Regions from separate parts of the Micromonospora sp. NPDC005205 genome, predicted to be linked through region 1. Evidence: riboswitches for the same ligand, from Rfam matches in the RefSeq annotation. Region 1 holds a riboswitch; each other region holds the start of a gene.
What was found. Region 1 has a riboswitch for cyclic di-AMP ahead of ABZU43_RS24430 (hypothetical protein). Riboswitches for the same ligand answer to the same signal wherever they lie in the genome.
Positions count from the first base shown of each region.

Region 2: another riboswitch for cyclic di-AMP. It lies ahead of ABZU43_RS15100 (C39 family peptidase); the one in region 1 lies ahead of ABZU43_RS24430 (hypothetical protein).
Region 3: another riboswitch for cyclic di-AMP. It lies ahead of ABZU43_RS03745 (hypothetical protein); the one in region 1 lies ahead of ABZU43_RS24430 (hypothetical protein).

Region 1 is NZ_JBEXHV010000015.1:43,037-53,606, forward strand. It holds gene ABZU43_RS24420 (SRPBCC family protein) at 51-515, shown strand; gene ABZU43_RS24425 (hypothetical protein) at 640-1,140, opposite strand; gene ABZU43_RS24430 (hypothetical protein) at 1,282-2,295, opposite strand; cyclic di-AMP (ydaO/yuaA leader) riboswitch at 2,352-2,483, opposite strand; gene ABZU43_RS24435 (cation diffusion facilitator family transporter) at 2,602-3,519, opposite strand; gene ABZU43_RS24440 (AAA family ATPase) at 3,626-5,743, opposite strand; gene ABZU43_RS24445 (alpha/beta hydrolase) at 5,851-6,822, opposite strand; gene ABZU43_RS24450 (carbonic anhydrase) at 6,993-7,616, shown strand; gene ABZU43_RS24455 (hypothetical protein) at 7,818-8,147, opposite strand; gene ABZU43_RS24460 (DUF3145 domain-containing protein) at 8,456-8,947, shown strand; gene ABZU43_RS24465 (glycoside hydrolase family 3 protein) at 9,035-10,570, shown strand, end outside.
Region 2 is NZ_JBEXHV010000007.1:13,916-24,485, reverse strand. It holds gene ABZU43_RS15110 (hypothetical protein) at 1-275, opposite strand, end outside; gene ABZU43_RS15105 (alpha/beta fold hydrolase) at 331-1,077, opposite strand; gene ABZU43_RS15100 (C39 family peptidase) at 1,201-2,049, opposite strand; cyclic di-AMP (ydaO/yuaA leader) riboswitch at 2,282-2,422, opposite strand; gene ABZU43_RS15095 (hypothetical protein) at 2,707-3,477, opposite strand; gene ABZU43_RS15090 (hypothetical protein) at 3,611-4,093, opposite strand; gene ABZU43_RS15085 (acyltransferase) at 4,187-5,422, opposite strand; gene ABZU43_RS15080 (glycosyltransferase) at 5,722-6,885, shown strand; gene pseI (pseudaminic acid synthase) at 7,019-8,071, shown strand; gene ABZU43_RS15070 (hypothetical protein) at 8,309-8,836, opposite strand; gene ABZU43_RS15065 (SDR family NAD(P)-dependent oxidoreductase) at 8,820-9,575, opposite strand; gene ABZU43_RS15060 (AMP-binding protein) at 9,568-10,570, opposite strand, start outside.
Region 3 is NZ_JBEXHV010000001.1:778,680-789,249, forward strand. It holds gene ABZU43_RS03740 (carbonic anhydrase) at 1-576, shown strand, start outside; gene ABZU43_RS03745 (hypothetical protein) at 633-1,652, opposite strand; cyclic di-AMP (ydaO/yuaA leader) riboswitch at 1,657-1,787, opposite strand; gene ABZU43_RS03750 (YibE/F family protein) at 1,954-3,330, opposite strand; gene ABZU43_RS03755 (copper-translocating P-type ATPase) at 3,747-5,711, shown strand; gene ABZU43_RS03760 (metal-sensitive transcriptional regulator) at 5,718-6,014, opposite strand; gene ABZU43_RS03765 (copper ion binding protein) at 6,109-6,318, shown strand; gene ABZU43_RS03770 (hypothetical protein) at 6,332-7,279, shown strand; gene ABZU43_RS03775 (heavy metal translocating P-type ATPase) at 7,292-9,538, shown strand; gene ABZU43_RS03780 (CsbD family protein) at 9,622-9,795, shown strand; gene ABZU43_RS03785 (helix-turn-helix domain-containing protein) at 9,959-10,306, shown strand; gene ABZU43_RS03790 (hypothetical protein) at 10,303-10,570, shown strand, end outside.

The DNA of each region.
Region 1 (10,570 bases):
CAGACATCGGTACGGGACGATCGGGCGACCAGACGACGGCGGGAGACGGTGTGCTCAGCAGCGATACCTTCAGCTACACCGTCCAGGCCCGGTGCTCACCCGCCGAGGCGGCAGCGTTGCTCAGCGACCTGACCCGGCAGGGCGAGCTGCATCCGCTGATCGTGCGGGTTCGCCGGGTACCGCCCCGGCCCGGTGCCCAGGCGAGCTACACGATCAACGACCGGTTGGCGGCCGGTCCGCTGCGCTTCCGGACCACCTACCACGCGGACGTGCTGATCAGCGAGGCCGACGAGATCGTCATGGTGGCCCGCCAGTGGCCGGCCACCACGGTGCGGAACCACACCCGACTACGCGCCGAGCCGGACGGCCTGACCCGCATCGACGTCGAGATCACCCTGACCGCGCCGAGGCCCCTGTTCCGCTACGCGTTCCGCCAGGCCCAGGCCGCTCACCTCGCCCTCGCCACCCGACTGGGCGCCGCCCTGGACCGCACCAACAACACCCCGCCCCCCTGACCCGCCCCTGGCGCGCCGATCTTGCAGTTTCGGCTGTCGATATCAGTGGGATGAACCCATATGTCGGCGCAGTAACTGCAAGATCGCGGGCGTGCGGGGTGTGCGGGGCGGGCCGTGGGGTGCGTTAGGTCGGGGTTGGCGCGCTGTTGCGGGTCGGGCGGGTGGTGGGACGTCGGCCCCACGGCTTGTAGGTGGAGAGCACTGTCGCGATGACCATCAGGCTGGTCGACACGGCCGGTGCGATGACCAGGTCGGCGCGATCGCGGGCGGGCAGAGCGGCGCCGACCGCTCCGGCGTGACGCAGAGTCGGGGTGAGCAGGAACAGCACCAGCCCGACCATCACCGTGGTGAGCACGAGCTTGACCAGCACCCACCGGTGGCGCAGCAGGCCCCACGGGGTGAGCAGCGAGCTGGCGACTCCGATCAACCACACCAGGACGCTCAGCGGCGCGAACAGCACCGTGCCGACCAAGGCCGTGACCGGATAGACCACTGCCGGATCGGCACCCCGCTGAACGGCGACGCCGAGGGTGAGCAGCACCAGGTCGGCGCCGAGCCAGCCGAGCGAGGTGACGAGGTGCAGGGTGAGCAGCGCCTTGCGGGTGGTGGGTCGGATCCGAGGCATACCGCGATGCTGCCCGCCGGCCACGGCCGGGTCGTCCGACGAGCGACGACATCAGGGGTACGCCCGGTGACGTAGCCCGGCCCCTGACGCACGTGATGCCTGTGAGCCATCCAGTGGCTCACAGGCATCACGACGAGTGGGTCAGTAGACCGACAGGTGTACGTGGTTGGTGTGGTCGCTGGACGGGTCGCCGCCCGCCCCGCTGTACGACTTCCACCCGCTGCTGGGCAGCCAGATCTGCCTGTACCAGATCACGTAGAGCACGGCGAGCCGGTCCGCGTTGCGGATGAAGTACGCGGCCAGGTTGTTGCCGTACGTCTTGTCGCCGCCGGTGGCGTCGCCGCCGAAGCCGTTCTTCTGCGCCGCGAAGTCGCAGGCCCGGCCCTTCGGGTGTTCACCCGAGCCGCTGGGGCGGTGGCACGAGACGTACCGGGTGAATCCCGCGGCCTTGGCCTGGTTGAGCGCGTGCAGGGTGCGCGGGGTGATGCAGCCGTTGGCCGGCGTGGGGTCGTTGACGCTGCACGACTCGGAGGGCCAGGAGCCGTCGGAGTTGCGTGGTGCGGCCTTCGCGTTGGCGCTGGAGGTGCCGCGGTTGGAGCCGGCGTCGGCGGTGGTCTGCGGCTTGGGCGTGGTGGCCACGGTCAGGGCCCGTTCGGCCTGCTCCTTGCGCTTGGCCATCACCGCGACCTGCTTGCGCTGTTCGTTGATCTCGCCGTCCAGGGCGACCCGGGTGCGGTTGGCCTTGTCCTTGGTGTCCAGCAGGTCGCGCAGCACCCGGTCCTCGTTGGCCGCCACCGCGTCCAGCGCGGCCGCCCGGTCCATGAAGCCTTCCGGGGTGTTGCTGTTGAGCAGCGCCGACACCGCACCGAGCCGGCCGGTGCGGTAGGCGACCTCGGCGATCTCGCCGACCTTGCCGTTGCGCTGGTCGATCTCGACCTCGATGGTCTCCAACTGGGTGCCGAGCTGCTTCTGCCGTTGCACTGAGGTGTCCAGGGCGCGCTTCGCGTCCAGGTAGCCCTTGCTGGCCGCATCGAGCTGGGCCCGCAACGCCGGGGTGCCGCCCTCCTCGTCGGAGTCGGGTGCGGCGGCTCGCAGGCCGGTCGGGGGAGCGGCCGAGGCGGTGCCGGCCGGAAGCGCGACGCCGAGGGCGAACATCGCGACGATCAGGGCCGCCAGTCGGGCGGCGGGTGGTCGTGCTGGTGCCACTGCGCATGTCCTTCCGTCAGCCGCCGACCGGGTTAGCTGACGGGTTCGGGACGGAAGATCCCTACCGCTGACGCGGATACACCCCAGGAACATGGTTCCCCGGTTCGCCCAGGTGGGCGATTAGGCGGCGACCGCCACCGGCGCCGGGAGGGCGCCGCCTGGTGACGGCCGGGACCGAGCCTACCGGTGCGGGTGGGGCCGCTGCAGCCGATGTGACGGACGGTGCGTGCGTCACCACGGAAATCGACGAACCGGTCACCATTCGATGGAGCCGCAGGCTCCAGAAGCGGCGCCAGGCTCGATCTGCAAGGTCGCGTGTTCGATGCGGAAGTCGTCGTGCAGGGCCGTACGTGCTGCGGTGAGCACCGCGCCGACCTCCGCGCCCGGTGCCATGGTCAGGTGGGCGGAGGCCACCTCCATGCCCGAGGTGAGCGTCCAGACGTGCAGGTCGTGCACCTCGACGACACCGGGGACGGCGGCGAGCCGGTCGTGCACGGCGGTCACCTGGAGGTGCTCCGGGGCGGCCTGCACCAGGATGCGGATGGCGGCGCGGGCCAGCCGCCAGGTGCGCGGCAGGATGAACACGCCGATGGCGACCGCGACCAGAGGGTCGGCCCACCACCAGTCGGTGACGGTGATGAGCAGCGCCGCGCCGATGACGCCGACCGAGCCGAGCAGGTCACCGAGCACCTCCAGGTAGGCGCCCTGGAGGTTGATGCTCTCCTTGGCTCCGGCGCGCAGCAGCGCGAATGCGGCAATGTTCGCGAGCAGGCCGAGCACGGCCACCACGAGCATCGGGCCGGCGATGACCTCATGCGGGTCACCGAAGCGGCGGATCGCCTCGACCACCACGTAGATCGCGACGCCGGAGAGCAGAACGGCGTTGGCCAGCGCGGCGAGCACCTCGAGCCGGTAGAGCCCGAAGGTGCGCTGCGGGTCGCCGGTGGCCCGCCGGGTCGCCGTGATGGCGGCGAGCGCCATCCCGATGCCGAGCACGTCGGTGAACATGTGCCCGGCGTCGGAGAGCAGGGCGAGCGAGCCGGTGTGCAGTGCGACCACCGCTTCGACCACCATCAGGGTGGCGAGCAACCCGAACGCCGCCCAGAGTCGACCTCGGTGCTGGTGTGCGGCATTGGCGACGGACCCATGGTGGTGGTCATGACCTGCGCCCACGAGAACCACCTTCCGCTGCTGGTCGGGACCCGGTCAAATGTATGCTCACATCGCTATGTATGCAAGTGTACGGGCAGGGCGTTCCGCCGGCGGCAGTCCGCACACGTCAGCCGGTCGGGTCGATGGTGGTGAGACGCTGGGTGGCCCGGGAGAGCGCCACGTACAGGGTGCGCACCCCGGCGCCCGGATCCGCCCGGATCTCGCTCGGGGCGACCAGCACCACCCCGTCGTACTCCATGCCCTTGGCCTCCAGGCTGGTCACCACCTGCAACCTGGGCGCGCCGAGCGCGCCCAGCCAACCGGCGACCTCGTCCCGGCGGGGGACCGGCGTGATCACCCCGACCGTGCCCTCCACCTCGGCCAGCAGGCCGGCGGCGGCCTCCACGGTCGCGGTCTCCAAGCCCGTCGGGGGCACCACCAGCTCCACCGGCTCGACCCCGGTGGAGCGGACGGCGGTCGGCAGCGGCAGGTCCGGGTAGAGCCGCCGGATCTCCGCCGCCGCCACCGCGAAGATCTCCGCCGAGTTCCGGTAGTTGGTGGTGAGCGTGAAGTCGTGTCGCTTACGCCGGCCCAGCGCCTGGTCGCGGGCCCGGGTCAGCTCCTCCGGATCGCCGGTCCACGCGGTCTGCGCGGGGTCGCCCACCACGGTCCAGGAGGCCAGTCGGCCGCGTCGACCGATCATCCGCCACTGCATCGGTGAGACGTCCTGTGCCTCGTCCACCACCACGTGCGCGTAGTCCCGGTAGTCCTCCGGGCGCTCCCGGGCCGCCGCGCGGGCGGCCCGTTGCCGTTCACCGAGGGTGCTCAGCTCACGGACGCCGCCGGCGAGCTGGAACGGGTCGCGTCGCGCGCGGGCCGGCTGCGCGGGCTTGCCGAGCAGCGCGTCCAACTCGTCCAGCAGTGCCACGTCGGCGATGGTCAGCCCGGCCGAGTCCAGGTTCCGGTAGGCGGCGTTGAGCAGCCGGATCTCCGCCGAGGAGAGGATCCCGCTGGCGTACCGGCGCAGCCGATCCGGCTGCGCCAGCCAGCCGAGGACGTGCCGGGGGTGCAGCCGAGGCCACCACGCCTTGAGGAACTCCCGGAACTCCGACCGCTCGGCGATCTCCGCCTCGAAGGCCGGTTGCTCCGGCAGCCGACCGCTGCTCAGCTCACGGGCCTGCGCCCAGAGCGCGGCGAACACCCCGTCGAAACCGGCCCGGCGCACCTCGTTGCGCCGTGCCCCGCGTTGCAGCGCACGGTCCCGGACCCGGTCCAGCGCGACCCGGTCCAACCGCAGCAGCGTGCCCCGGTAGAGCAGCCGCAGCTCACCCGGGCCGCCCGGCACCGCGTCGCGGGCCGCCCGCTCCAGCACCCGACGCATCCGCAGCGAGCCCTTCACCGCCGCCACCTCGGGCGGGTCGGGGCGGGTGGCTGTCATCCCCGGGAAGAGGGTGCCCAGCGAGTGCAGGGTCGCGGTGTCCTCACCGAGCGACGGCAGCACGGACCCGATGTACTCGACGAAGACCGACGACGGGCCGACCACCAGGATGCCGCCGCCGGCGTAGCGACTGCGGTCGGAGTAGAGCAGGAACGCGGCCCGGTGCAGGGCGACAGCGGTCTTGCCGGTGCCGGGACCGCCCGCGACGATCGTCACCCCGGAGCCGGGCGAGCGGATCGCCTCGTCCTGCTCCCGCTGGATGGTCGCCACGATGTCGCGCATGCCCCGGCCGGTGGCCTTGGACAGGGTGGCCAGCAACGCGCCGTCACCGACGACCGTCATCCCCTCGGGGGCGTCGGTCGGGTCCAGCAACTCGTCCTCGATCCGGGTCACCCGCTCGGCGCGGGACTGGATCGTGCGCCGCCGCACCACGCCCAGCGCTTGCGCCGGGGTGGCCTGGTAGAAGGCGGCGGCGGCCGGCGCGCGCCAGTCGACGACAAGCGTGACGGCGTTCTCGTCGCGGATCCCCAGCCGCCCGACGTGCAGCACCTGACGGTCGCGCAGGTCCAGCCGGCCGAAGACCAGCCCCTCGTGCTCGGCGTCCAGGGTGTGCCGCCGCTGCGCCGCGTGGAAGACCATCGCGTCGCGCTCGACCAGGGCGCCGTGCGTGCCCACCCGGGCCATCCGGTAGCCGTCACGCTCGGCGCGGACGGCCGACTGCCGCAGCTCGGCCAGTCGGGCGTACACCCGGTCGAGGTGTCGTTGCTCGACGGCGATCTCCTGCTCGAGGCCGGTCTGGTCGGTCAACGCACGCTCCTTCAGAGGTCGCCGGCAGGCGGCGAAAACCGCGCGGGCCAACCGAGAAGAGTACGGCCCTGCGCCCGACCCGCCGCGCCCGAGGTGCGCGAACGTGCTCAGGCACCCGTCTCGGCGGGGGCCGCGCCACGGTGAGCCGGCGACGACGCGCCGAGGTGGGCCGGCGGCGATTCGGCGAGCGCCCGTCGTACGACGCCGGTCAGCGCGGCGTTGACCTCGTCCGGACGCTCCATCATCAGCATGTGCCCGGCGCCCGGGCAGACGGTCAGCTCGGTGGCCGGCAGAGCCGCCGCGATCGACTCGGCGCACGGCGGTGGGGTCAGCCGGTCCCGGTCGCCGACCAGGGCGGCGGCCGGCAGGTGGGCCAACGCGGCGAGGGTGTCCAGGCGGTGCTGGGTGCCGATGGAGGCGCGGAACCCGCCGATCGAACGCAGCGAGGCCCGGGCCACCGCCGACGTCACCAGGCGGATGTCGGCCGGCTCGCAGCGGTCACCGAAGAGCATCCACCGGATGCTCGGTCGCAGCGCGTTCAGCAGTGCCCGGGGAGCACGCCACGAGCCACACCGGGCCAGCACACCGGCGCCGGTCGTCTCGGCCAGCCGGATCAACCGGGCGATCCGCGGCGAGAGCCCGTAGACGGTGTGCGTGTGCCCCTCGGCGGTGGTCGAGACGAAGACCAGGCCGGCGGCACGGGCGGCGAAGTGCGCGGGGTGGCGGTGGGCGTACTCCATGATCGTCATGCCGCCCATCGAGTGCCCGACCAGCACCACCGGGCCGGTCGGCGCGACCGCGTCGATGACCGCGGCCAGGTCGTCACCCAACTGGGCCAGGGTGGCAGTGGGCAGCGCCATGCAGCTGGACCGGCCGTGCCCCCGCGCGTCGTAGGCGACCACCCGCACCGCCTCGCCGAACTGCGGCGCGGTGAGCGCCTCGACCTGCCGGTGCCAGGCGCGCCCGTCCAGCGTCCAGCCGTGCAGCAGGATGGCGGTGACCTGGGCGTCCGTCGGACCCGTCGCCTCGACGTTGAGCCGTACACCGTCCGGCAGGCCGACCTCGAACCGCTCCGGCATCGCCACCTCCCCAGGGCCGCCCAGTATCACCAGCACCTCCGATACCCGGCGGTAACACCGGCTACCCGCCATGACACCACGCCAATCGCGCCGTGGCGAACATTCCCGACCACGCCCGTGCCGGACGGCGGCGGGCCAAGCTGGACGGCATGGGGTCGTCGGGAGCGCCCATGGGTGCGACGTCGGGGCAGGGGCGGCAGGCCGGCGGTACGCCCCGCGCCGCCCTGGCCGACCTGCTTGCCGGCAATCGGCGGTTCGTCAGCGGCCAGCCGGTGCACGGGCACGACGTCACGGCCGCCGCCGCGGCCTCCGGCGACCAGCAGCCGTACGCGGTGGTGCTGGGCTGCATCGACTCCCGGGTGCCGTTGGAGGCGATCTTCGACCAGACCTTCGGCGCGATCTGCGTGATCCGCACCGGGGGGCACGTGCTCGATCGCGCGGTCTGCGGCTCGATCGAGTACGTGGTCGGCCAGCTCGGCGTACCGCTGGTGATGGTCCTCGGCCACGAGCGGTGTGGCGCGGTGCAGGCCACGGTAGAGGCGCTGCGCATCGGCCAGCGTCCCGGCGGGTCGCTGGCGCACCTGGTGGACGAGATCGCGCCGGCGGTCACCGAGGCGGGGATCGACGATCCGGCGGTGCTGCCGCTGGCTATCCGCCGGCACGTCCGGCGTACGGTGCGCACCCTGCGCCAGGACGATCTGCTGGCCGGGCCGGTGGCCGCCGGCCGGGTGGCAGTGGTCGGCGGCCTCTACGACCTGGCCACCGGCGAGGTCGCCCTGCTCGATCCGGGCTGACCCGCCCTGACCCGTGAACCGTCCCCGCCGCCGCCCGCCGCCGCCCGCGTCGATCATGGAGTTGTGGTGGGTGACAAACCGGCCTGGATGACTCCAAGCCGGGCACCACAACTCCATGATCGACGAAGTTGATCCTCGCGCATGCGAAACCGCCCGCCGGGAACTCCCGGCGGGCGGTTCGTTGGTGCGGTGGGGGAGGGCTCAGCCCTCGAAGACGCCGGCCGCGACCAGGCGCTTCTCGGTGGCCTCCCAGCCGTCACCCGGGTGGGTGGCAGCCAGGTTGTTGATCTCAGCCCGGATCTTGGCGGCGTGGCCGGCGGCGGCCAGAACGCGGATCTCCTCGACGAAGGCGTCGGAGTCCGTGCGCAGGTGCGCGGTCTTGCCGTTGGTCAGGTTCCGCACGTAGGCGTGCTTGCCGCCGTTGAGCGGGATGAGGTACTTGAACTCGCCCAGCACGCTGAGGGCGCCACCCTGGCCAGCCTGGCCGGCCCGGACTGACGCGCGCGCGGTCTTAGAGGTGTTGCTCGCCACGGAGGTACTCCTTGCAAGACGTACGGGAGGACTAGACGTCCGGGGGCTGTGTGCGGGTCGTACGTGACTCGGCCCGCGAAGGTGTAACGCGGCATAAGCCGCCGGTGGAACTGTACAGGACCACGACATCATGCTGGTCGTCGCGGTGTCCTGAGAGGCAACGGCGACCACCCGTCCGGCTATTCCACCCGGCGTTCTTTCCGATTCCCTGGCGCACCACGCGTCACAGGAGTCATCATGTGTTGCAGCAGCCACCTGGGTGGACGAGGTCGTAGGGGAAGACGCACCTCGCTCTCCGGGAGGTCACCGTGCCAACGCGTGGCGTCGTATACGTCCACTCGACCCCGCTCGCCGTGTGCTCACACGTCGAGTGGGCGATCGCGCGCGTCCTAGCCGCGCCGGTCAACCTGCAGTGGACGGCTCAGCCCGTCGACCCCGGCGCACGCCGGGCCGAGTGCGGGTGGACCGGTCGTCCGGGGACGGGCGCCGAGCTGGCCGCTGCCCTACGGCAGTGGCCCATGATCCGTTTCGAGGTCACCGAGGAGCCGAGTCCCGGCGCCGACGGTGAGCGCTTCATGTACGTGCCAGCCCGTGGCCTGTTCCGGGCGACGGTCGGCGTGGCCGGCGACATCCAGCTCGGCGAGGACCGGCTCCGAGCGCTGATGGCGGCCTCCCGGGCCCCCGAGGCCCTGGCGCACGCCCTCGACAAGGCGCTCGGCACGGCATGGGACGCTGACCTGGAGCCCTACCGGTACGCCGGCGACGGCGCCCCGGTGACCTTGCTCACTCGGGTCGGCTGACCCGGCCGGCGGGCCGCTGGCCGTACGCCCTCGCGCCGGCGACGACCGGTAAGGTCAAGTTGCCCCGATAAGGGAGAAGCTGGTGGGATGGGCGACGTGTCGAATCGCCCGTGGCGCGCCAGTGTCGCTGTCGCCGCCCTGACCGCCCTGCTCGTCTCCGGCTGCTCAGGTGACCCGGAGCGCCCCACGCCGACGCCCAGCCCCGTCGGGACGTCGGCGGGCCCGAGCGTCCCGCCCGCGCCGCCGGCCAGCGACCCCGCCGGCCGCGCCGCCGCGCTGGTGGCGACGCTGTCCGACGAAGACCTGGTCGGCCAGGTGCTGATGCCGTACGCCTACGGCGACTCGGCGACGAAGGTCTCCGCCGGTTCGGCGGCCGGCAACCAGGCCCTCGCCGGGGTGGACACCCCCGCCGAAATGATCGCCAAGTACCGACTGGGTGGCCTGATCCTGGTCGGCTTCAGCGCCGACGACCCGACCAAGGGCAACCAGGAAACCACGAACGTCGACAACCCCAAGCAGGTCCACGAGCTCACCACCGGGCTGCGCAGCGCCGCCGGTCGGCTCGCCGCCGGTTCGGCGCCGCTGCTCATCGGCACCGACCAGGAGTACGGGGTCGTCACCCGCGTGACCGACGGTGTCACGGTGCTGCCCAGCGCCCTCGCGGCCGGCGCGGCTGGTGACCCGAAGCTCACCGAGGCCGCCTGGCGGGCCGCCGGCGCCGAGCTGGCCGCGATGGGCATCAACATCGACTTCGCCCCGGTGGCCGACGTGCTGGCCACCCGCAGCACAGTGATCGGCTCCCGGTCCTACGGCTCCGACCCGAAGCAGGCCGCCGCGCAGGTGGGCGGCGCGGTCCGTGGCCTCCAGGCGGTCGGGGTCGCGGCCACCCTGAAGCACTTCCCCGGGCACGGCCACAGCGCCGACGACTCGCACAAGGACCTTCCGGTGCTGACCCAGTCCGCCGCGGCGTTGCAGAGCGGCGCGTGGCCGCCGTTCACCGCCGGAATGGACGCGGGCGCGATGGCCGTGATGTCCGGTCACCTGGACGCGCGCGCGATCGACCCGGGGACCCCGGCGACGTTCTCGCACAAGCTGCTCACCGACGTCCTGCGCGGCCAACTCGGCTTCAAGGGCGTAGTGATCACCGACGGGATGAACATGCCGCCCGCGATGCGCTGGGCTCCCGGCGAGGCGGCGGTCCGGGCGCTCAACGCCGGTAACGACCTCATCCTGATGACCCCGAACGTCGGTCAGGCGTACGACGGGCTGCTCGCCGCGCTGCGCGGCGGGTCGCTGCCCCGGACCCGGCTGGTTGACGCGGTCACCCGGGTGCTGACGATGAAGTTCCAGCTCGCCGAGCTGCCGGCGGCGCAGATGTCCACGCTCAACACCCCGGCACACCGGGCGGCGGCCGACGCGCTGGCCGCTGCCGCCGTCACCGTGCTGCGTGGCGCCTGCGGAGGAGCGGTACGCGGGCCGGTCACCGTCACCTCGTCCGGCGGTCGGGACGGCACCCGGGCCGCCCTCACCGCCGCGTTGACCGCCGCCGGAGTGCAGGTCAAGCCCAGCGGCGGCACTGTCGTGCACCTGGTGGGCTACGGCGACGGCGCCAAGGACCTGAGC
Region 2 (10,570 bases), on a different contig from region 1:
ACGTTCACCCACCCGAAGCGGCTCAGCAGGGGCGCAGCCAGTTGGTGCGCAGCCTTCTGGCCGTCGGCGGCGGCGGGCGGGGGCGGGGGCGGTAGGAGCGTCAGCTCCACGTTCACCCCCGTGCGGGCACCGTCGGGGTCGGTCCGAGCCACCTCAAGGTTGTGCGCGTCGAGCGTCGCGGCGAGTGGTTGGCAGCGACGCACCGCGTCGTCGAGGCGGGTGTCGACGACGTTGAGGCTCACGCTGACGAGCAGTGTCGATTCAGTGATAGGCATCGACGCGGAAGCGTACGTCGCAGGGTGCTGTCACACGACCGGTATTCACCGCACCTCAGCGGTACGGGTCCAGCAGCGCCAGTACCGCCGCCGGGTCCTCCACGTGCGCGTTGTGTCCGAGACCGGGCAGCGTGGCGACCGGTACGCCGTACTCCTTGAGCTGTTCGTCGGTGACCATCGGGTCGCTCTCCCCGCGCGCCAGCACCACCGGCACGTCGGTCGCCGCCAGCAGCGCGGCCAGATCGGGCTCGCCGACGGCGAAGGCCGCGGGGTCCATGGCGAGGCGCCACCGGCCGTCGACCTGGCGCAGCCCGGCTTCCACCACCGGGTGGTCCGGCGGGACCAGACCGGTGAGCCCGGCGACCCGCAGGTAGCGGCGAGCCGCCTCGGTGCGGGTGGCGAACCAGCTCACCGGTCGGGCGGCGAGCTCGGCGGCGCGGCTCAGCTCGGCGGGTGACCAGAGTGCCTTGATGCCCAGCCCGACCACGGCATCCACCGGCGTTCCGGCGTCGCGGGCGGCCAGCGCCAGGCCGACCACCCCACCCAGCGAGTGCCCGAGCACGACCAGCCGGTCGTCGGGGACGAGGGCCCGCGCGATCTGCTGAGCGAAGCCCGCGAAGGAGTACGACGGCAGCGGCGACGCCCAGCCGTGGCCGGCGAGGTCCGGTGCCAGCCACCGCCCGGGCCAGTGCTGCTCAAGGTACGGGGCCCAGGGCAACCACACGTCCCCGGTCGTTCCCATCCCGTGCAGCAGCAGCAGGACCGGCCCGCGGCCGGTGTGACCACCCGTTTCATCCACCACGGCCGCAGTCTCCCACGGTTCACGGTCGGGTACGAGGGCCGTCGATGGCGGGCCGGGCGGACAAACGCCGCGGACGCCGGCTCCTTGTGGGAGACGGCGCCCGCGGCGGTCAGGGTGCCCGGGTCAGGCGGAGTAGCCCCGGCTGGTGATCCAGTTGGCCAGGTCGATCGTGGTGATCCAGTACGACGGGTCGGCCGGGTTCGCCGAGTCGGCGATCCGCACGGTGCGACCGTTGTCCTTGTAGCCCACCACGGCGATGTAGTGCCCACCGCCGTAGGAGTGCCACCCGCCGTCGGTGTCGACGGCGTCCCCGACGACGTTGGCCACCACGCCCCGGCCGTCGGTGACGGCCTTCACCACGTCAGCCTGGAGCCGGTCCATCTGGGCCGGGCTGGGCGTGCCGGGGAACATCCGGGTCCGGTACGGGGAGCCCTTCACCTCGGCGTTGAGCACCCGGGTGGTGTCCTCGGCCGAGTTGGTGCCCATCTCGGTGGTGCCCAGTTCGGCGCCGAGCTCCTCCTGCGTGCGGTCGATGCCCGCGGCGCTGAGCGCGTTCCGGGTGGCCGCCGGGCCGCAGTTGTAGTAGGTGTTCTGCGCCTCGTAGTCGTAGTCGAGCACCTTCGTCGCGGGAGGCTTCGGCGGCGTCGGCTTACGGGTGAGGTCGGGGTTGCTCTTGGCCTTGGCAGCGGGCGACGCGGCGCTGGTGGCCGGGGCGGCCGTGGTCGGCGCGGCGCTGGCAGAGGGGGACGCGTCCCGGGCCTCACTGCGGGAGGCGGCGACGTCGCTGCGCATCTCGGCGACGGTGGTCGCGGTGCGCTGGCCGGCCGGGGCGTCGTCAGCAGTGGTGAGCAGGGCGCCGGTGGTGGTGGCGATAGCGAGGGCTGCGGCGGAGGCGGCGACGATCTGGTACGGGCGCTCGGTGGCGAGGCGACGGAGCTGACGCTGCAGGGTGTGCTTCACGGGGTCCTCCACGGATCGGGGGGAGAGCGGCACACCGGGGCCGGACCGGCATCCGGGCAGGCGCCAGCGCGCGGACCGTGGTCCGCGGGTGTGAACCGCTCAGGGGAACGCCCGGATCGGCCGGGCGGGAAAGGCGATGACCCGGGGGGTCAGCTCACCGTCACGCGACGATTGAGCGGGTGCACCGCCGCGCCGTGGAGGCGAGGGAACAACCGAGGGGTGGAAAGGTGCTGCACGAGGATGGGACTCCTTCCGACACCGCCTACCGGGTTAGCTGACGGATTCGGGCGGGAAGACGCCCTACCGCGGGCCGTGGCTCGCGGATTCACCCCGGACTTACTGGTGGGTCCCCGGTTCGTAGATCACGATTAAGCGGGTCGATGCGGCGTCGCGTCTTGCGATCGGTTACCGCACCGGACGGGACGACACTACTGGCGTCTCAACGCCCTGCCAAGCCAGGTTCACCTGCGTAAACCCCAATTGGCGCCACAATTTCTGCGCGTAATGCCGATGATGTGACTCGATGGGACAACCAGTTACGGCGACGCCTAGGGGCGACAACCGGACAGGCCGTAAAGAACGCGGCCACAATCGCGGGAACAATCCCGTCGATCGCGTCGGACGTCCGATTTCCCGAATGGGTGACCGGCCTCACATAACGGATTGGGCTCAACCCACCCGGGCCGGGCGCCACAGTGCCACGACGGCGGGACGCAACGTCCCGGCGACCGTGCGGCGCGCGGGGACCACGCTCGGGCGGAGCCGGGCCGCCGCCGCGTACGCCTCCTCGGCGAGGGCACGAGCCGACTCGGCGGCCAACTCCGCGTCGCGCCAGGCGACCCGCTCACGGTCGGCGGCCACCTGGTAGTCGGTCGACCGCGCATCCCGGATCACCCGGCTGATCAGCACCTCCTGCTCGACCGGGTGTCGCCGGGGATCCCAACCGCGCCGGTGCCCGAACACGTCGCCGAGCTGCGCCATGGTCAGGTCGCCCCGCCAGTACGCCGCCATCGCCGCCCGGTGCAGATAGCGTTCCCGGGCGGCGTACTCGGCGGGGGTGTGTGGGGTCTGCGGGGTGGGCAGTGCCCCCGCGCCAGCGAAGCGACGCGCGGCGGCGTCCGCCTCGTCGTACCCGATCCAGGCCTGCTCCAGCTGTTCCTGAGCGGCCAGCCAGGCGGCACGCCGCCGCTGGGCGGTGGTGGCCGCGCGGGCCGCGGCAACGGCCACCTCCTCGGCGTAGCGGCGCCTGTCGACGGCCTCGGCGTCGGCCAGCTCCTGAGCGGTGAGCCCGGCCGGGACCGGATCGCCGGTCGGCCGGGCCCGTTCGGGGCGGGCGGCCAGCACGGTGAGCAGGCCCAGCGTCAGCAGGAACAGCGTCGACCAGATGGCGGCGGCCCGCGGCACCTCGGTCACGAACTGGTAGAAGACGACGGTCTCCATGGTCGGCACCTCGGGGAGAGAGCAGTGCGATGGAAAGCCGCGCCGACCAGCGGGCCACGGCGGGCCACGGGTCGGCGGGTCAGGGAGCGGGTGGGTCGACAGGGCGCGGCGGCGGGACGGTCGTCCCGGTGGCTCAGCGCCCGGGTGGGGCCCGGGAAGCCCGACCGCTCGCACTGGCGACGAGGGGCAGCCGGTCAGATTCGGCCGCCCTGGCCGGCAGCACGCCGGCCGCGATGGTGCCCTGATCGCCGGGGAGCGCCACCGGCGCGTCGACCGACCAGGTCGGGACCGACTCCTCGGTGGCCTTCGCTGCGGCCGGACGGGCCGCGCCAAGTGCCCCCGAGCCGGTGGCGTCGGCACCAGCGTCGCCCGGCGCACGGCCGGCGTAGATGACGGTTGACTCCGTTGGCGCGGCGTGTCGGCAGGAGGCCGCCAGCGAGCCGGCGACAGTGGTCGGCACCACGCTCGACGTGGGCCCCGTGCCAGGCGTCGACGTGGCGGCCGTGGCCGGGCCTGCGCCGAGCGCCAGGGCCGCGACGACGGCGAGGCTGGTCAGCACCCGAGTCGCCCAGCGCGCCACCCACCACAGCGGACAGGTGAACGCGACCGGAAGCACGTCCCCACGCTACCGTCGCGCCAACCCGTGCGCATCGACCACGGGCGTGTCGGATCACGCCGCGCCGACCCCCTTTGACCAGGGTGGACGCCGTCAGCGCAGGTCGACGTAGGCTGATCGACCGCCAGCCTGACCGGCCTCGTCGGCGGGTCCGTCGACCTCGCCGCGGGCGGTGCTCGCGGGGTCTCGCGCGTCGTCGTCGCCGGCCGGGCGTTGTCGCGGGACGGGCGCTGGACGGGCCGCGCGGCGCGGCGCGAGCCGGCGCATCATCGGAGTTTCGACGAAGCGGTGCAGCAACCCGGCGAGGATCAGGTTCACCGCCAGGAAACCGAGCACCACGGCCGGGCCACGCCAGCCTCCGAAGCCGATCCCCCAGGTTCCGCTCCACCGCAGCACGCTCGTCATCACCAGCACGTGCACCAGGTAGAAGGCGAACGAGACCTCACCGAGCCAGACCAACGGCCGGGAGCGCCACGGCGAGCGCCGACCCCGCACGTCCGCGTCCGCGGCAGCGGTGATCACCAACAGGTACGCGACCGCGAGCAGCGTGGTCCACAGCTCGGCGCGGATCCACTGCGCGGCCACCACCCAGGTGACCAGGAAGATTCCGCTGGCCACTGTCAGTCTGGGACCGCGCCAGAGCCCCCGGCGCATCAACTCGGCCGCCACCGCGCCCAACCAGAACTCCAGCGACCGCACCGGCGGGAAGATCTGGGTGAACCACCAACGGCTCACCTCCGGCACCAACTCCTGCGCCGGCCAGAGCGCGAGGATCAGCAGGGGCAGCGCGACGATCAGCGCCCAGAGCAGCTTCGGCCGGGCCCGGCGCAGCAGCGGCAGCGCCAGCGGCAGGCAGAGGTAGAAGAAGAACTCGCAGGACAGCGACCAGCTGACGGTGTTGATGCTGTAGAACCAGCCCGGCCGGGGATCCCACGCCTGCAACAGCAGCAGGTTCTCCAACGCCGCCGCCGGCAGGACCGGGTCGGCGAACCACCAGGCGACCACCAGCGTCGCCACGAACAGCACCAGGTGGTTCGGGTAGATCTTGGCGATCCGTCGCCGCCAGAACGTACGCCGCGAGTCGCCCTCGCGGGCCGACCAGACCAGCACGAAACCGCTGAGGATGAAGAAGAACTGCACCCCGGAGAGACCGAGGGTGAACAGCGCGTCGATGACTGCCTTGTAGTCCGGCTCGGCGATGATCCGCATGGTGCCGGCGTGGAAGCCGAAGACCAGCAGAGCGGCGATCCACCGCAGCCCGGTCAGCGAGGGCAGCCGGGGCGGGGCCGGTGCGGGCCGGGCGGCCGACGTCGCGGCGACGCTCGTCATGCCGGGATCCCGGCGCTCGGCAGGGTCACCAGCACTGTCGTAGCCTCCTCGGCGCGGCGTCGGACGGCGCGACGGCGACGCCCACGACGACCCGGCAGGGCCGCACCGAGGCACCCTACCGGGTCACTCCCGGGTGAACCGGACGCATCCCACCCGCCCCACGAGCCCGCGCTCCCCGGGCCGGAAACCGCCCACCGGCTCGGCGTTAACCTCCCGCTGGGCGGGAGTTCAGAGAGTCCACCATCGGCGGCAACGTCGGGTTCCGGGGCCGGCCACCCGGGTCGTCGAAGGTGGCGGACGTGGTCAATGAGCCGACGCACGCACCGCTGCTGAGCATCGTCGTGCCCGTGTACGGCGTCGAGGCGTACCTGTACCAGTGCCTCGAGTCGATTCGGGCCGACATCCCGGCGAGCGAGTCGGACGCGGTCGAGCTGATCGCCGTCGACGACGCCTCCCCGGACGGCTGCGGCGACATGCTCCGCTCGTACGCGGTCAGCCGCGACGGCGTGCGCGTCGTGCACCTGAGCAGCAACGTGGGTCTGGGGCTGGCCCGCAACGCCGGGCTCGACGTGGCCAACGGCCGGTACGTCTGGTTCGTCGACAGCGACGACTGGTTGCCACCGGGCACGATCGCCGCGGTGCTGGACCGGCTGCGCCAGCACCAGCCCGACGTGCTGATGCTCGACCACCTGCGGGTGCACGAGGACGGCCGACGGGAGGTCGACGCGAGCAGCCCGATGCTGCGCGGGATCACCGGCGTGACCCGGTTGGCCGACCAGCCGCAACTGCTGCGGGTGCAGCACACCGCCTGGAACAAGGTGGTCCGCCGGGACTTCATGGACGAGCTGGAGCTGCGGTTCTTCCCCGGCTGGTACGAGGACATCCCGTTCAGCCACCCCCTGCTGATCGGGGCCGAGAAGATCTCCGTGCTGGACCGGGTCTGCTACCTGTACCGCCAGGGCCGCCAGGGCGCGATCACCTCCACCCGCAGCGGCCGGCACTTCGACGCCTTCGCCCAGTACGAGCGACTGATGGACTGGGTCGCCCGGAAGCACCCGGACGAGCGGTTGCAGGCCGAGCTGTTCGAGCTGATGATCAGCCACTACCTGGTGGTGGTGGGCAACGATGGCCGGCTGCACCCACACCTGCGGCGCGGCTTCTTCCACCGGGCCGCCGCGCACTATCGTCGCTACCTGCCCACCGGCGGCTATCCGCTGCCCCCGGGCGCGAACGGGCTCAAGCACCGCCTCGTCGGGCGGGGTGACTGGGTGGCGTACTCGGCGCTGCGCCAGGCCCACCGGGTCGCTTGTCGCCTGCGTCGATCCGGCCCGGTGGGCGGCGCCGAGGGCGGTTCGCTCGCCGCCGACGAGGACCCGGGGCGAGGGGCGAGCGCGGGGTCGACGCGCGACGGTGGGCTCACGCCGGAGCGGCGCGACGCGCTGGCCGGCGGCCGGCCGCCGTGATCGCCCCCACCGCTGAGCACGCCGGGAGCCGGGGTTACTCCCGGCGTCCTGATTTTCCAGGTCGTCCACCCGCCGGGTGGACGACGACAGCACCACCGCACCCCGGTGCGGGCGTACCTGAGCAGAGGTCGGAATGACAGCGACAATCAAGATCGGACCGCACGCGGTCGGTGCCGGGGAGCGACCGTTCGTGGTCGCCGAGATGTCCGGCAACCACAACGGCGATCTGAACCGGGCGCTGGCCATCGTCGACGCGGTGGCAGCGAGCGGGGCGCACGCGCTCAAGCTCCAGACGTACCGGCCGGACACCATCACCATCGACGTCGACACCCCGGCCTTTCGAATCTCCAGCGGGCACGAGCTGTGGGGCGGGGAGAAGCTGTACCGCCTCTACGAACGCGCGCATACCCCGTACGAGTGGCACGCCCCGATCTTCGAAAGGGCCCGCGAGCGTGGCCTGACCGTCTTCTCGTCGCCGTTCGACGCGACCGCCGTGGAGCTGTTGGAGTCGCTGGACGCGCCCGCGTACAAGATCGCCTCGTCGGAGCTTGTCGACCTGCCGCTGATCCGGCTGGTGGCCAGCACCGGCAAACCGATGGTGATCTCCACCGGAATGGCGACGGTCGCCGAGATCGACGCCGCCGTGCGCACCGCCCGGGCCGGCGGCGCGGCGGGCATCGTCCTGCTGGCCTGCACCGCGTCCTACCCGGCCCCGCCGGCCGACAGCAACCTGCGCCGATTGCCGGTTCTGGCCGGCGCGTTCGACGTGCCGGTCGGGCTCTCCGACCACACCCCCGGCATCGGAGTGGCGGTCGCCTCGGTGGCGCTCGGTGCCTGCTTCATCGAGAAGCACGTGACGCTGGACCGGGCCGACGGCGGTGTGGACTCGGACTTCTCCCTGAACCCGGCGGAGCTCACGGCCCTGGTCGCCGAGTCCGGCCGCGCGTTCGAGGCGTTGGGTGGCACCGCGATCGGACCGACCCCCGCAGAGCGGGAGGGGCTCCGGTTCCGCCGGTCGCTCTTCGTGGTCGAGGATGTCCGGGCCGGCGATCCGGTGACCGCGCACAACGTCCGCTCGATCCGGCCGGCCGGTGGACTGGCCCCCGTGGAGATCGACAGGGTCCTGGGCCGCACCTTCACCACCGACGTCCCCCGCGGCACCCCCCTGAGCTGGAACCAGATCTAACCCCCAACCCCACCGCACCCGTACGCGGCCCGGCCCGGCCTGGCCTGGCCTGGCCGTGTCGATCATGGACTTGTGGTGGTCGGTAAGACCCCCGGTGCCTGCTTTGTGAGGCACCACAACTCCATGATCGACGGGGTGGGGTGGGGTGGGGTGGGGCGGTGGGGTGGGGTGGGGTGGGGTGGGGTGGGGTGGGATGGGGTGCGGGCGGTGGGGTGGGGTGGGGTGCGGCGGGTTGGGTTACCGGGGTGGGCTGTTGGTGGCGGCACCTCGGCCGTTGGAGGCGAAGCCGACGGTGACCACCAGGTCGGCCAGCCGGAGGGTCCGCCAGACCGCCGAGCCGTCGGCCGGCGCACCCAGGCCGTGACGCCGCCACCAGACCGCCACCGGCACGTCGGCCAGCTTGCAGCAGCACTCGGCGCGGGTCCACCGGGCCCAGAAGTCACCGGCGCCGAACCGGCGGGCCAGCGCCGGCGGCACCGGGGCGTCGGTGCGCTCCGCGTCGATGGCCACCCGCCAACCGGGCGTCGGCGGGCCGTACCAGCCGACGCAACGGCCGTCGTCGAGGTGGCTACGGGTCACCGCGTCGGCCAGGTCGGCGGGGGCGCCGATGCGCAGATGCTGCTCGGCGGCGGCGAGCAGCCCGGGCACCGGACGCGGCGTGGCCCCGCCGCCCGTCCCCGACGACTGGGCCGGCCCGGTACGGCCGATCCGCCGCGCCGGTTGCACCGGCAGGGGAACCGACCGCAGGTCAGATGGCGGCGGCACCGTCCACCACGATGACCTGGCCGTTGATGTTGGTGTGCTCCCGGAGCAGCATCCGCACGACCGGGGTGACCTCGACCGGCTCGGTGAGGTGACCGGTCGGGGTGCGGCGCACGATCTGGTCGAGCTGGGTCGGACCGAGCACGGCGGACATCTCCGAGGCGAAGAACCCGGGCGCGACCGAGTTGACCAGCATCCGGCCGCCGAGTTCGCGGGCGAGCGAGCGGGTGGCGGCGTCCATGCCGCCCTTGGTGGCCGAGTACGCGACGAGACCCGGGAAACCGCGCTGCCCGCAGATCGAGGTGATGTTGACGATCCGCCCGCGCAACCCCTTGGCGAGCATCCGGCGGATCACCAGTCGGGTCAGCTGCAGCGGGGCCGTCAGGTTGGTCTCGATGATCCGGGCGATGTCGTCGGTGGCGGTGTGCGCGTGCAGCGAGTCCTGTCCCATGGCGGCGTTGTTGACGATGCCGTCGATCGGGCCGAGGTGCTGCTCCACCTCGCGGACGAAGCTCTGCGCGGCGCGCAGGTCGGTGACGTCCACCGAGCCCACGTGCACCCGGTCGGGGTGCTCGGCGGCGAGCTTCTCCAACTCCGGGGTGATGGTGCGGGCGAACGCGGCCACGCGTACGCCCGCGTCGAGCAGGTCGGTGACGATGGCCAGGCCCAGGCCACGGGAACCGCCGGAGACGAGGACCACGGAGCTGGGCGGGACGAGCTGGTTGTCGGCTGGCTCAGACATCGCTCTTCAGGGTCTCCTTGACGGGAATGTCGGTCAGGACGCGGATGCGGCGCGGCACCGCGTGCTCGGGGAGCCGGTCGGCGCACCAGCGGACCAGCGCGGTCTCGTCTGTGTCCACGAAGGACGGACCGAGGACCACCTCGGCGACCACCATCCGCCCGAGCACCGGGGCGCGGCGGCCGGTCACCCGGGCCCAGGCCACCGCCGGATGATCGGCGAGCACACCGCGGACCACACCGGCGGAGACCTTGCTACCACCGACGTTGATCTCGTCGGAGTCGAGTCGGCCGGTGATCAGCACCCGGCCGTCGAGCACCTGCACGCGGTCCCCGGTGCGGATCGGGCCGGCGAGACCGGCCCCGTGGTACGGGGAGGTGACCACGAGCTCGTCGTCGTGGACGGAGAGCGTCGGCCGGCCCGGGATGTCCCGGCCCAGCCAGTCGACCGGGAACCCGGCCCGCCCGTCGTGCACCACAATGGACGCCCCCACCTCGGAGGACGCGTAGATCCAGGAGATCCGGGCCGTCGGGAAGACCTCCCGCAGCTGGTCCAGGATCGCCTGGTCCACCGGTTCCCCGCCGAGGGTGATCTGGCGCAGCGGAACCCGGGCGAGGGCCTCGGCGTCGCGGTAGAGGGTGCGCCGCCAGAAGGTCGGGGTGCCGGAGGCCGCGTCCACCCCGTGGGTGGCCGCGACGGTGGGCCAGTCGTCCAACTCGTCGGGCTCGACCACCACCAGGTGCTGGCCGGGCTGGGTCAGCGACAGGGTGACGACCTGCCACCAGGCGTACGTGCCCGGGGCGTACGGGCAGAGCCAGGTCCGGTCGGGCTGGTCGGCACGCACTGTGGTCAACGTGTCGAGGGTGTGCCCGACCCGCTTCGGACGCCCGGTGGAGCCCGAGGTGAGCAGCCAGAGTCGGCCCGGCTCGGCGACTCGCGGCCGGGCCGGTGCGCTCGGGTGCACGCCGTCGTCGTCGAGGACGCCGACGGTGAACCCG
Region 3 (10,570 bases), on a different contig from region 1:
GATGCCGGGCACCGGGCCGCGGTGGCCGACGGGCAACACCCGTTCGCGGTGATCGTCGGCTGCTCCGACTCGCGACTGGCTGCCGAGATCATCTTCGACCGGGGGCTGGGCGACCTGTTCGTGGTTCGCACCGCCGGGCACACCGCCGGCCCCGAGGTGCTCGGCAGCGTCGAGTACGCGGTGACAGTGCTCGGCACCCCGCTGGTGGTGGTGCTCGGTCACGACTCCTGCGGTGCGGTGCAGGCCGCCCGGGAGTCCGCCGCGACCGGTACCGCGCCGAGTGGCCATCTGCGCGCCGTGGTCGACGCCGTGCTGCCCAGCCTGCGCCGGGCCGCGGACGAGGGCGTGGACGACATCGACGGCATCGTCGACATCCACATCGCACAGACCGTCGAGACGCTGCTCGGGCAGTCGCCCGTGCTGGCCGACGAGGTGGCGCGGGGGCGGTGCGCGGTGGTGGGCGTGTCCTACCGACTGGCAGCCGGAGCGGTACGCCCGGTGGCCGCCGTTCCGGCCGGCTTCACGACGTTGACGACTCCGGCCTCGACCGACCCGGCCGCGCCTGCCACCGTCTGACGCGACGAGGGCCGCTCCGCGTTACGCGGAACGGCCCTCGACGGGGATCGTGCGGGTCAGAGCAGCGACATGTGGACGTGGTCGGTGTGGTTCGACGGCCCGCTGTACGAACTCCAGCCGGTGGCCGGGAACCAGATCTGCCGGTTCCAGATCACGTAGTAGATGCCGAGCCGGTCGGCGTTACGGATGAGGAACGCGGCGACGTTGTTGCCGTACGTCCGGGTGTCGTTGTTGTGCCACGGGGAGAACCCGCTCTTCTGTAGCGACCAGTCGCAGGCGCGGCCCTTCGGGTGCTCCCACGGCCCGCCGGGGCGGTAGCAGCCGACGAACCGGTTGAAGCCGGCCGCCTTGACCTCCTTGTACGCGTGCAGCGTGCGCGGCGTGATGCAGCCGGAGGTGGTGGGGTCGTTCTCGCTGCACGACTGGGCCTTCCAGTCACCGTCGGCAGTGCGACCCGGGCCGATCTTCGCGACCTTGGAGGTGGCATCCACCAGGCCGCCGGTGAAACCCTTGCCGCCGACGAGGGAGAGCGCCTTGTCGGCCTCGCTCTTGCGCTTCGCCATCAGGGCGGTCTGCTTCTGCTGCTCGCGCACCTCGGTGTCGAGGGCCAGCTTGGCCTGCTCGGCGCGGGCCTTCACCTCGTTGACCTCGGAGAGCTTCTTCTCGTTGACCATGTTGATCTCGTCGAGCAGCCCGGCGCGCTGGACGAACGAGTCGGGCGCGTCGCTCTCCAGCAGCATCGCGACCGCGCCGATCCGGCCGGTCCGGTACGCCTGTGCGGCGATCTGCCCGACCTGCGGGGCCAACGCGTCCAGTTCGGCCTTGGCCCGGTTGACCTCCGCCGCCAACTCGCTCTGCCGCTTCTTGGACTTGTCCAGCTTGGACTTCGCGGCGGAGTAGTCACGGTTGGCCTGCTCGATGACGTCGTTGAGCAGCTTGGGCTCGCCGTCCTCCTCGTGCCCGGACGGTGTGGGGTTCGTCGGGGCGGCGTGCGCCGGGAACGGCCCGGCGAACACGGTCAGTGCGGCGATCACGGCCACCACGGGTGTCAACCAGCGGCGTAGGGGTGCCGTCACAATGTTCCCTTCCGTCGACCGCCGACCGGGTTAGCTGACGGGTTCGGGGCGGAAGTGGCCCCTACCGCTGATGCGGATTCACCCCAGGTACCTGGGTCCCCGGCTCGCCGGTTGGCGATTGGGCGGTGGCACCGCAGACGCCGCTTCGCGCCTTCATCGGTAACCGGCAGCGAGGTTACCCGAGAGTCGACCGGCTGAGCTACGCCTGGATGCCGACCAAAAGCGTCATTTCGCCATAGCGTTGAGTGACCAGTGACGGGGTTCTCAGGGTGGATGCCCGATCTGGTCACGCTGAGGAGTGTCACCATGCCGTATCCGTGCTCCTGTTCGACTTCGGCCACCGGTCGGTGGCCTCGGGTGGGGGTGCGGTCCGCGTCCGGTCCGGTTCGTCGGAGCCGGCCGTTCGCGGTGAGCTGAGTGCGGCCAGTGCCTCGCTGCGGTCCGGCTGGGGCCGGGGCTGGGGCGCGGGAGCGTCGGTGGGCGCTGAGGCGTCGCTGCGCCCGGCGGCGGTGACCACCGCGGCCAGCCCGGTGGTCAGCGGCACGGCGGCGATCAGACCGAGGGTGGCGACCGCGCTGCGGACGATCTCCTGCGCGAGGAACTCACTGGTGAGGATCTGCCCGATCGGCCGCGAGTCGGCGGTGAGCAGGAGCAGCAGGGGCAGTGACGCACCCGCGTACGCCAGCACGATGGTGTTGACAGTGGAGGCGATGTGCGCGCGGCCGACCCGGGTGGCGGCACGGTAGAGCTGCAACCGGGTCAGCCCGGGGTTGGCGTTCGCCAGTTCGGTGACGGTGGCCGCCTGGGTGACCGTCACGTCGTCGAGTACCCCGAGTGACCCGATGATGATTCCGGCGAGCAGCAGTCCGTGCAGGTCCACGTCGCCCTGGAACATCGACAGGGTGGTGGCGTCCTCGCTGCCGAAGCCGGTGAGGTGGGTCGCGGCGGTGGCGATGGTGGCGAGCACGCCGGTCAGGACCAGGCTGCCCAGGGTGCCGAGCACCGCGACCGAGGTCTGTGCGGTGACCCCGTGGGTCAGATAGAGCACCACGAACATGATCAGGGCCGCGCCGACCACCGCCACCAGCAGCGGTGACCTGCCGGCGCTGATGCCCGGCAGCACGAAGGTGAGCAGGATGGCGAAGCTGGCGGCCAGCCCGGCGAGCGCGGCCAGACCTCGCCACCGACCGAACGCGACGATCGCGGCCGCGAAGATCACCGCCAGCCACACCATCGGGGTGCCGCGTTGGTGCTCGGCGATGTTCCAGTTGCTGGTGGCGGGATCGGTCGGGTCGGCCAGCTCGACCAGGACCACCTCGTCGCCGACCTCGACCCGGGGTGCGCCGGGCCCGTCGGGCACCGGAGTCCGTACCTGCTGGCCGGCGGTCGGCCCGTCGTCCACCCGCACGTCGACAGTGCCGCACCGCCCATCGCCGACCCTCGGTGTGCCCTCGGGGACCGACGGCGCCGGCGGGCACGGCTCGCTCACCACCCGTGTGACAGTGCCGGGGTAGCGCGGCACGTCGGCACCACCATCGGTCTGCGGTGACCCGCCGCGCGGCCAGAGCAGCACCGCGGCCAGCACGGTGGCGACGAAGAGGGGTACCACAGTCACGACGAGGATCCGTCGCACCCGAGGCGGGGCGGACGGAGCGGGGTGAGTGTGGTCGGCGGCCAAGGTGAGACTCCCAACGATCCGGTGCGGGATACGGGTCAGCGGGCCGGGCGGTTCACCGTTGCGGTGGAAACGCGGCGGACGGCGGGGCGGATCGCTGCCTGATGACCGCTTGATCACGGACGGTCAGTGCTCGGCCCGGTCGGCCGAGGGCACCGCCACGACGTGGCGGCGCCGGTGCCCGACTGTGCAGCGGCATTCGGAGGGCCATCGGGGGAGATGCTAGCCAGCCCCTCCGAGGGTTGCAGGTCGCGGCGGAGTGTCGGGCGGCCGAACCGCTCGCGCGGCGGTCTCCGGGGCGGCATGTTGGAGCCATGCCCGCTCCGTCACCGTCCGGCCCCGACCGACCGCGACACGCCGAACCCGTGCCACACGACAAGCATTCCGGGCACGACAAGCACGCCGGACACGATCCGGCGATGTTTCGCCGCCGGTTCTGGGTCTGCCTGGTGTTGACCATCCCGGTGGTGCTGACGAGTCATCTCGTGTCGGGTCGGCTGGGCCTGAGCGGGGACGTCGTCCCCGGTCAGGGCTGGGTGGGCCCGGTGCTCGGCTCGGTGGTGTTCTGGTGGGGCGGTTGGCCGTTCCTGGTTGGCGCGGTTCGAGAGGTCCGGGACCGGGCGCCCGGGATGATGCTGCTGGTCGCGATGGCGATCACCGTCGCGTACGCCGCGTCCCTGGCGACCAGCGTCGGCGTCTTCGACCTGGACTTCTGGTGGGAGTTGGCCGCGCTGGTCACCATCATGCTGCTCGGGCACTGGCAGGAGATGAAGGCCATCGGACAGGCCCGGGGAGCGCTGGCGGCGCTGGCCGCGCTGTTGCCGGACGAGGCCGAACGGGTGCCGGCGGACGGGCGGGTCGAGGCCGTGCCGGTGACGGGCCTGCGGATCGGCGACGTGGTGCTGGTCCGGCCGGGAGGCCGGGTGCCGGCGGACGGCCGTGTCGTCGAGGGCGGCGCTGAGCTGGACGAATCGATGATCACCGGGGAGTCGCGGCCGGTCGTCCGGACGACTGGCGACCGGGTGGTGGCCGGCACCGTCGCCACCGACTCGGCGATCCGGGTGCGCGTCGAGGCGTTGGGTGAGCAGACCGCCCTCGCCGGCATCCAGCGGATGGTCGCCCAGGCCCAGGCTTCCGGTGGACGGGCCCAACTGTTGGCCGACCGGTTCGCCGCCGCGCTGTTCTACCTGGCCACCGGCACCGCCGTGCTGACCGTGCTGGTCTGGACCGCGCTCGGTCAGCCCGACGAGGCGGTGGTCCGTGCGGTCACCGTCCTGGTGATCGCCTGCCCGCACGCGCTGGGTCTCGCCATCCCGCTGGTCGTCGCGCTCTCCACCGCGCTCGCTGCACGGTCCGGGATTCTGGTCAAGGACCGGTTGGCCCTGGAGCGGATGCGGACCGTCGGCGCCGTGCTCTTCGACAAGACCGGCACGCTGACCCGAGGCGAGCACGGGGTGACCGACCTGGCGACGGCGTCCGGCGTCGAGCGGAGCGAGGTGCTGCGGATCGCGGCCGGTGTCGAGTCGGATAGCGAACATCCGTTGGCCCGGGCGATAGTGGCGGCGGCCGGCCGCGGCGGCCCGGCCCGGGCAGCCGGGTTCCGGTCGCTGCCGGGCCGCGGTGTGAAGGCGACAATCGACGGTACGGAGTACGCGGTGGGCGGGCCGGCGCTGCTGCGCGAACTGGGCGTTTCGCTCCCGGCGGAGCTGGAGGCCGCGACCGGGCGGTGGTCGGCGCGGGGTGCCGCGGTGTTGCACCTGGTGCGGCTGCCCGACGCCGTGCTCGGTGCGTTCGCGTTGACCGACGAGGTGCGTCCGGAGGCCCGGCGCGCTGTCGACGAGTTGCGTGCCGAGGGTGTCCGGACCATCGCCATGATCACCGGTGACGCCCGGCCGGTGGCCGAGGCGGTCGCCGCCGACCTCGGCTTCCGGCCCGGCGTCGACGAGGTCTTCGCCGAGGTGCTGCCGGCCGAGAAGGACGATCGGGTGGCCGAGCTCCAGCGGCGGGGGTTGGTGGTGGCGATGGTCGGTGACGGGGTGAACGACGCGCCTGCGCTGGCCCGGGCGGACGTGGGCATCGCGATCGGCGCGGGCACCGATGTGGCCATCGAGTCCGCCGGGGTGGTGCTGGCATCCTCGGACCCGCGCGGGGTGGGGGCCGTGGTGCGGCTGTCCCGGGCGTCGTACCGGAAGATGCGACAGAACCTGGCCTGGGCGGCCGGCTACAACGTGGTGGCGCTGCCGCTGGCCGCCGGGGTGCTGGCCTGGGCGGGTGTGGCGTTGAGCCCGGCGGTGGCCGCGGTGCTGATGTCGGCGTCGACGATCGTGGTGGCGCTCAACGCTCAGTTGCTGCGCCGGGTCCGTCTCGATCCCGCGCCGGACTGAGCGCGGTCAGCCGCGCTTCATGAGCCGGCCGACCGCCGCCATCATCTCGGTGGCCATCTCGTCGGCCCGACCCTCGGCGGCGCCCTCGTGCATGCAGTGCCGGGCGTGCCCGTCGAGCAGCCCGAGGGCCACCTTGTCGAGGGCGGCCTGGATGGCGGAGATCTGGGTGAGCACGTCGATGCAGTAGCGGTCGTCGTCGACCATCTTCTCGATGCCCCGGACCTGCCCCTCGACGCGGCGGAGCCGCGCGAGCAGCTGGTCCTTGCTGGCGGTGTATCCGCGGATCGGGGTGGGTGCGGTCATACCGACCAGGATAGCGTACCCCCAGGGGGTATGGTACGGTCGGTTCTGTTGAGATACCCCCACCGGGTACCGGTACCACGAAGGAGACGATCCAATGGTCGACACGACGTACCAGGTGCAGGGCATGACCTGCGGGCACTGCGTCAGCGCGGTGAGCGCCGAGGTCGGCGCCATCGCGGGTGTGCGTGACGTCCAGGTCGACCTCGCCGCCGGCCGGGTCACCGTCAGCAGCGACCAGCCGCTGGACACCGCCGTCGTCCGGGCCGCTGTCGACGAGGCCGGTTACGACCTCGTCGACGCGTGATCGGCGGGTCGGCGTGCGTACCGTGACGAAACTGGCCGGGTTCGCCGTTGGCCTGGCGGCGGTCTTCGGCGCCGCCTACGGGATCGGCCGGGTCGTCGACCCCGCCCCGGTCGCCGAGAGCCGGCACGACGATGCCACCACCCCGACGGCGGACGAGCGGGGCGGGACGGGCGATCGGCTGCCCGGCGGCTTGCTCGTCTCCGAACGTGGCTACACCCTCGAACCGATCGACGCCCCGGCCGACGAGTTCGCCTTCCGGATCGCCGGCCCGGACGGCCGCCCGGTCACCCGGTACGACGTGGCGCACGACAGGCAGATGCACCTGATCGTCGCCCGTCGGGACCTCTCCGGCTTCCGCCACGTCCACCCCGAGCTGGCCGCGGACGGCACCTGGCGGGTCGACACCCCGCTGGCCGGCCCCGGGCAGTGGCGGGCGTTCGCCGACTTCACCCCTACCGGGGGCGAGTCGCTGACCCTGGGCATGGACGTGACAGTCCCCGGCGAGCTGACCGAACGGCCGTTGCCCGCCCCGACGACCAGCACCACGGTCGACGGCTACACGGTCACCCTGACCGGTGCGCCGCAGCCCGGTCGGACGTCGTCGCTGACCCTGACCGTCAGCCGGGACGGGCAGCCGGTCACCGACCTGGAGCCCTACCTGGGCGCGTACGGGCACCTGGTGGCACTGCGTCGGGGCGATCTGGCCTACCTGCACGTGCACCCGGACGGGACACCCGGCGACGGGCGCACCCGGCCCGGTCCGGCCGTCACCTTCCTCGCCGAGGTGCCATCGGTCGGCAGCTACCGGCTCTACCTCGACTTCCAACACGGCGGGAGGGTGCACACCGCCGAGTTCACAGTGGTCGCCGGCGCTGCCCCGACCGGAGACGCCCCCAAACCGAGCGGGCCCGCACCGACCGGCGGGGCCGACCACGGCACCCCCGGGCACGGACACGACTGACGGGACCAGACGATGACCACCACCAGCAGACCGCTGCCCGAGGCGCCGAACCGGATCGAACTGGCGATCAGCGGGATGACCTGCGCCGCGTGCGCCGCCCGCATCGAGAAGAAGCTCAACCGGATGGACGGGGTGAGCGCCACCGTCAACTACGCCACCGAGAAGGCGACAGTCCGGTACGCCGACGGCGTCACGCCCGACGACCTGATCGGGACAGTGCAGAAGACCGGTTACACAGCGGCGCTGCCAGCCCCGCCCAGCGCGGAACCCCCGGTGGACCCGTTGCGGGGGCCCCGTACCCGGCTCTGGGTGTCGGTGGCCCTGAGCGTGCCGGTGGTCCTGCTGGCCATGGTCCCGGCCTGGCAGTTCGACTACTGGCAGTGGCTGTCGCTGACCCTGGCCGCCCCGGTGGTGGTCTGGGGCGGGCTGCCGTTCCACCGGGCCGCCTGGACCAACCTGCGGCACGGCGCGGCCACAATGGACACACTGGTGTCGCTCGGCACGTTGGCCGCGTTCGGCTGGTCGCTCTGGGCGCTCTTCCTCGGTGACGCGGGGATGCCCGGGATGACGCACCCGTTCCGCTTCGACATCGTCCGGAGCGACGGCGCCGGCAACATCTACCTGGAGGCGGCCGCCGGGGTCACCGTGTTCATCCTGGCCGGTCGCTACTTCGAGGCCCGGTCCAAGCGAACTGCCGGCGCCGCCCTACGCGCCCTGCTCGATCTCGGCGCCAAGGACGTGACGGTGCTGCGTGACGGCGTGGAGAGCCTGATCCCGGTGGACCGGCTCGCCGTCGGTGACCGGTTCGTGGTCCGCCCCGGGGAGAAGATCGCCACCGACGGGGTGGTCGACGAGGGCACCTCCGCCGTCGACGCCAGCATGCTCACCGGTGAGTCGGTGCCGGTCGAGGTCGCCCCGGGTGACGGCGTGGTCGGCGCAACGATCAACGCGGGTGGGCGGCTGATCGTCACCGCCACCCGGGTCGGGGCGGACACCCAGCTCGCCCGGATGGCCGACCTGGTGGAGCAGGCGCAGAGCGGCAAGGCGGCGGTGCAGCGGCTGGCGGACCGGATCTCCGGGGTCTTCGTGCCGATCGTCATCACCCTCGCCGTCGGCACGCTCGGCTGGTGGCTCGGCACCGGGGCCGGCCCGACCGCCGCGTTCACCGCCGCCGTGGCCGTGCTGATCATCGCCTGTCCGTGCGCGCTCGGCCTGGCCACCCCGACCGCGCTGCTGGTCGGCACCGGTCGGGGCGCCCAGCTCGGTGTGCTGATCAAGGGCCCGGAGGTGCTGGAGTCGACACGTCGGGTGGACACCGTGGTGCTCGACAAGACCGGCACCGTGACGACCGGCCGGATGACGCTGGTGGATGTGGTGCCGGCGAGCGGCGTGGACCGGGCCGAGCTGCTCCGGCTCGCCGGGGCGGTGGAGGCCGCCTCCGAGCACCCGATCGCCCGTGCGGTAGCGGCCGCTGCCACCGAGGCGGGCGCGTTGCCCCCGGTGAGCGCCTTCGGCAACCTCGAAGGGCTGGGGGTGAGCGGCACCGTCGACGGGCGGGCCGTGCTGGTCGGCCGGGTCCGGCTGCTGCGCGAGCGTGAGATCGACGTACCCCCGGAGGTCGAGTGGGCGGTGCGCGACGCCGAGGCCGCCGGCCGTACGCCGATCGTCGCCGGCTGGGACGGCCAGGCCCGGGGCGTGCTCACTGTCGCCGACGTGGTCCGGCCGACCAGCCGGGCGGCGGTGGCCCGGCTGCGCGGGCTGGGGCTGACTCCGGTCCTGCTGACCGGGGACAACACCACTGTGGCTCGCGCGGTCGCCACCGAGGTGGGCGTCGACGAGGTGATCGCCGAGGTGCTGCCGGCCGGGAAGGTCGACGTGATCAAGCGGCTCCAGGCCGAGGGGCGGTCGGTGGCGATGGTCGGTGACGGGGTCAACGACGCCCCGGCGCTGGCCCAGGCCGACCTGGGGCTGGCCATGGGCACCGGCGCGGACGTGGCGATCGAGGCGGCCGACCTCACCCTCGTCCGGGGCGACCTGGACGCCGCGGTGGACGCCATCCGGTTGTCCCGCCGCACGCTCGGCATCATCCGGGGCAACCTGTTCTGGGCGTTCGGCTACAACGTGGCGGCCCTGCCGTTGGCCGCCGCCGGGCTGCTCAACCCGATGATCGCCGGTGCCACGATGGCGCTGTCATCGGTCTTCGTGGTGGCCAACAGCCTGCGCCTGCGTCGCTTCCGGTCGGCCGCTGCCGATCTGTGACGACGGTAATGATTGGGCCGGTGACGACGGGGGTACCTCTGTGGTTGTAGCGAAGCTTGCAATGCTTGCAATGGAGGTTGGCAATGGGATTCGACGACAAGATCAACAACGCCACCGAGGACGCGACCGGCAAGCTGAAGGAAGGCGCCGGTCGGGCCACCGACAACGAGCAGCTGGAGGCGGAGGGTCGCGCTGACCAGTCCACCGCCAAGCTCAAGCAGGCGGGCGAGAAGATCAAGGACGCCTTCAAGAGCTGACGTACGACGTAACCCGCACGCCGGGCCGGTGATCATCACCGGCCCGGCGTGCTGTGTGTCCGGCCTCTTTCGCCGACCCTGAGATCCCCCTGATTCCGCTCTGCATCCGCACCGCAGTTCGCCGACACCTGCTAACTTTCGTTGGCATGTGCAAGGGCTGGTTATGAGCACCGCCTCACCGCCGACCGGCGACGACCTGGTCCGGGTGCTGGCCACCCTGGCCAACCCGCACCGGCTGCGGGTCGTCGCCGCGCTGGCCCGCGAGCGTGCGTACGTCAGCGGGCTGGCCCGGCAACTGGGCATCAGCCGAGCGCTGTTGCAGGTCCACCTACGGAAGCTGGCGGCGGCCGGGCTGGTCACCGCCCGCCTGGAGTTGTCGGAGGACGGGAAGGCCATGAACTACTACGAGGTGGAGCCGTTCGTGCTCACACTCACCCCCGCGGTCATCGCGGCTGCTGTCGAGACGCTGACCGTGCCCGACTCGACCGAGCAACCAGGAGCGGCGCGATGACCGGGATGAGCGAACACGACTGGACCGAGGTGGTCGGCGCGATCGGCATCTTCGCCTTCCTGATCAGCGTGGTCACGGTGACCGTCGTGCAACTCGCCAAGACCCGTCGGGCCCGGTACGAGGCGGACCGGGCGGACGGCTACCGCCAGCTCGCCGAGACGGCCGCTCAGGCCCAGGCGGAGAACGCCCGACTGCTCGCGGCGATGGACGGCCGTCTGGGCGGGATGGAGACCCGGATGACCACGCTCGAACGCGTCCTGCGCG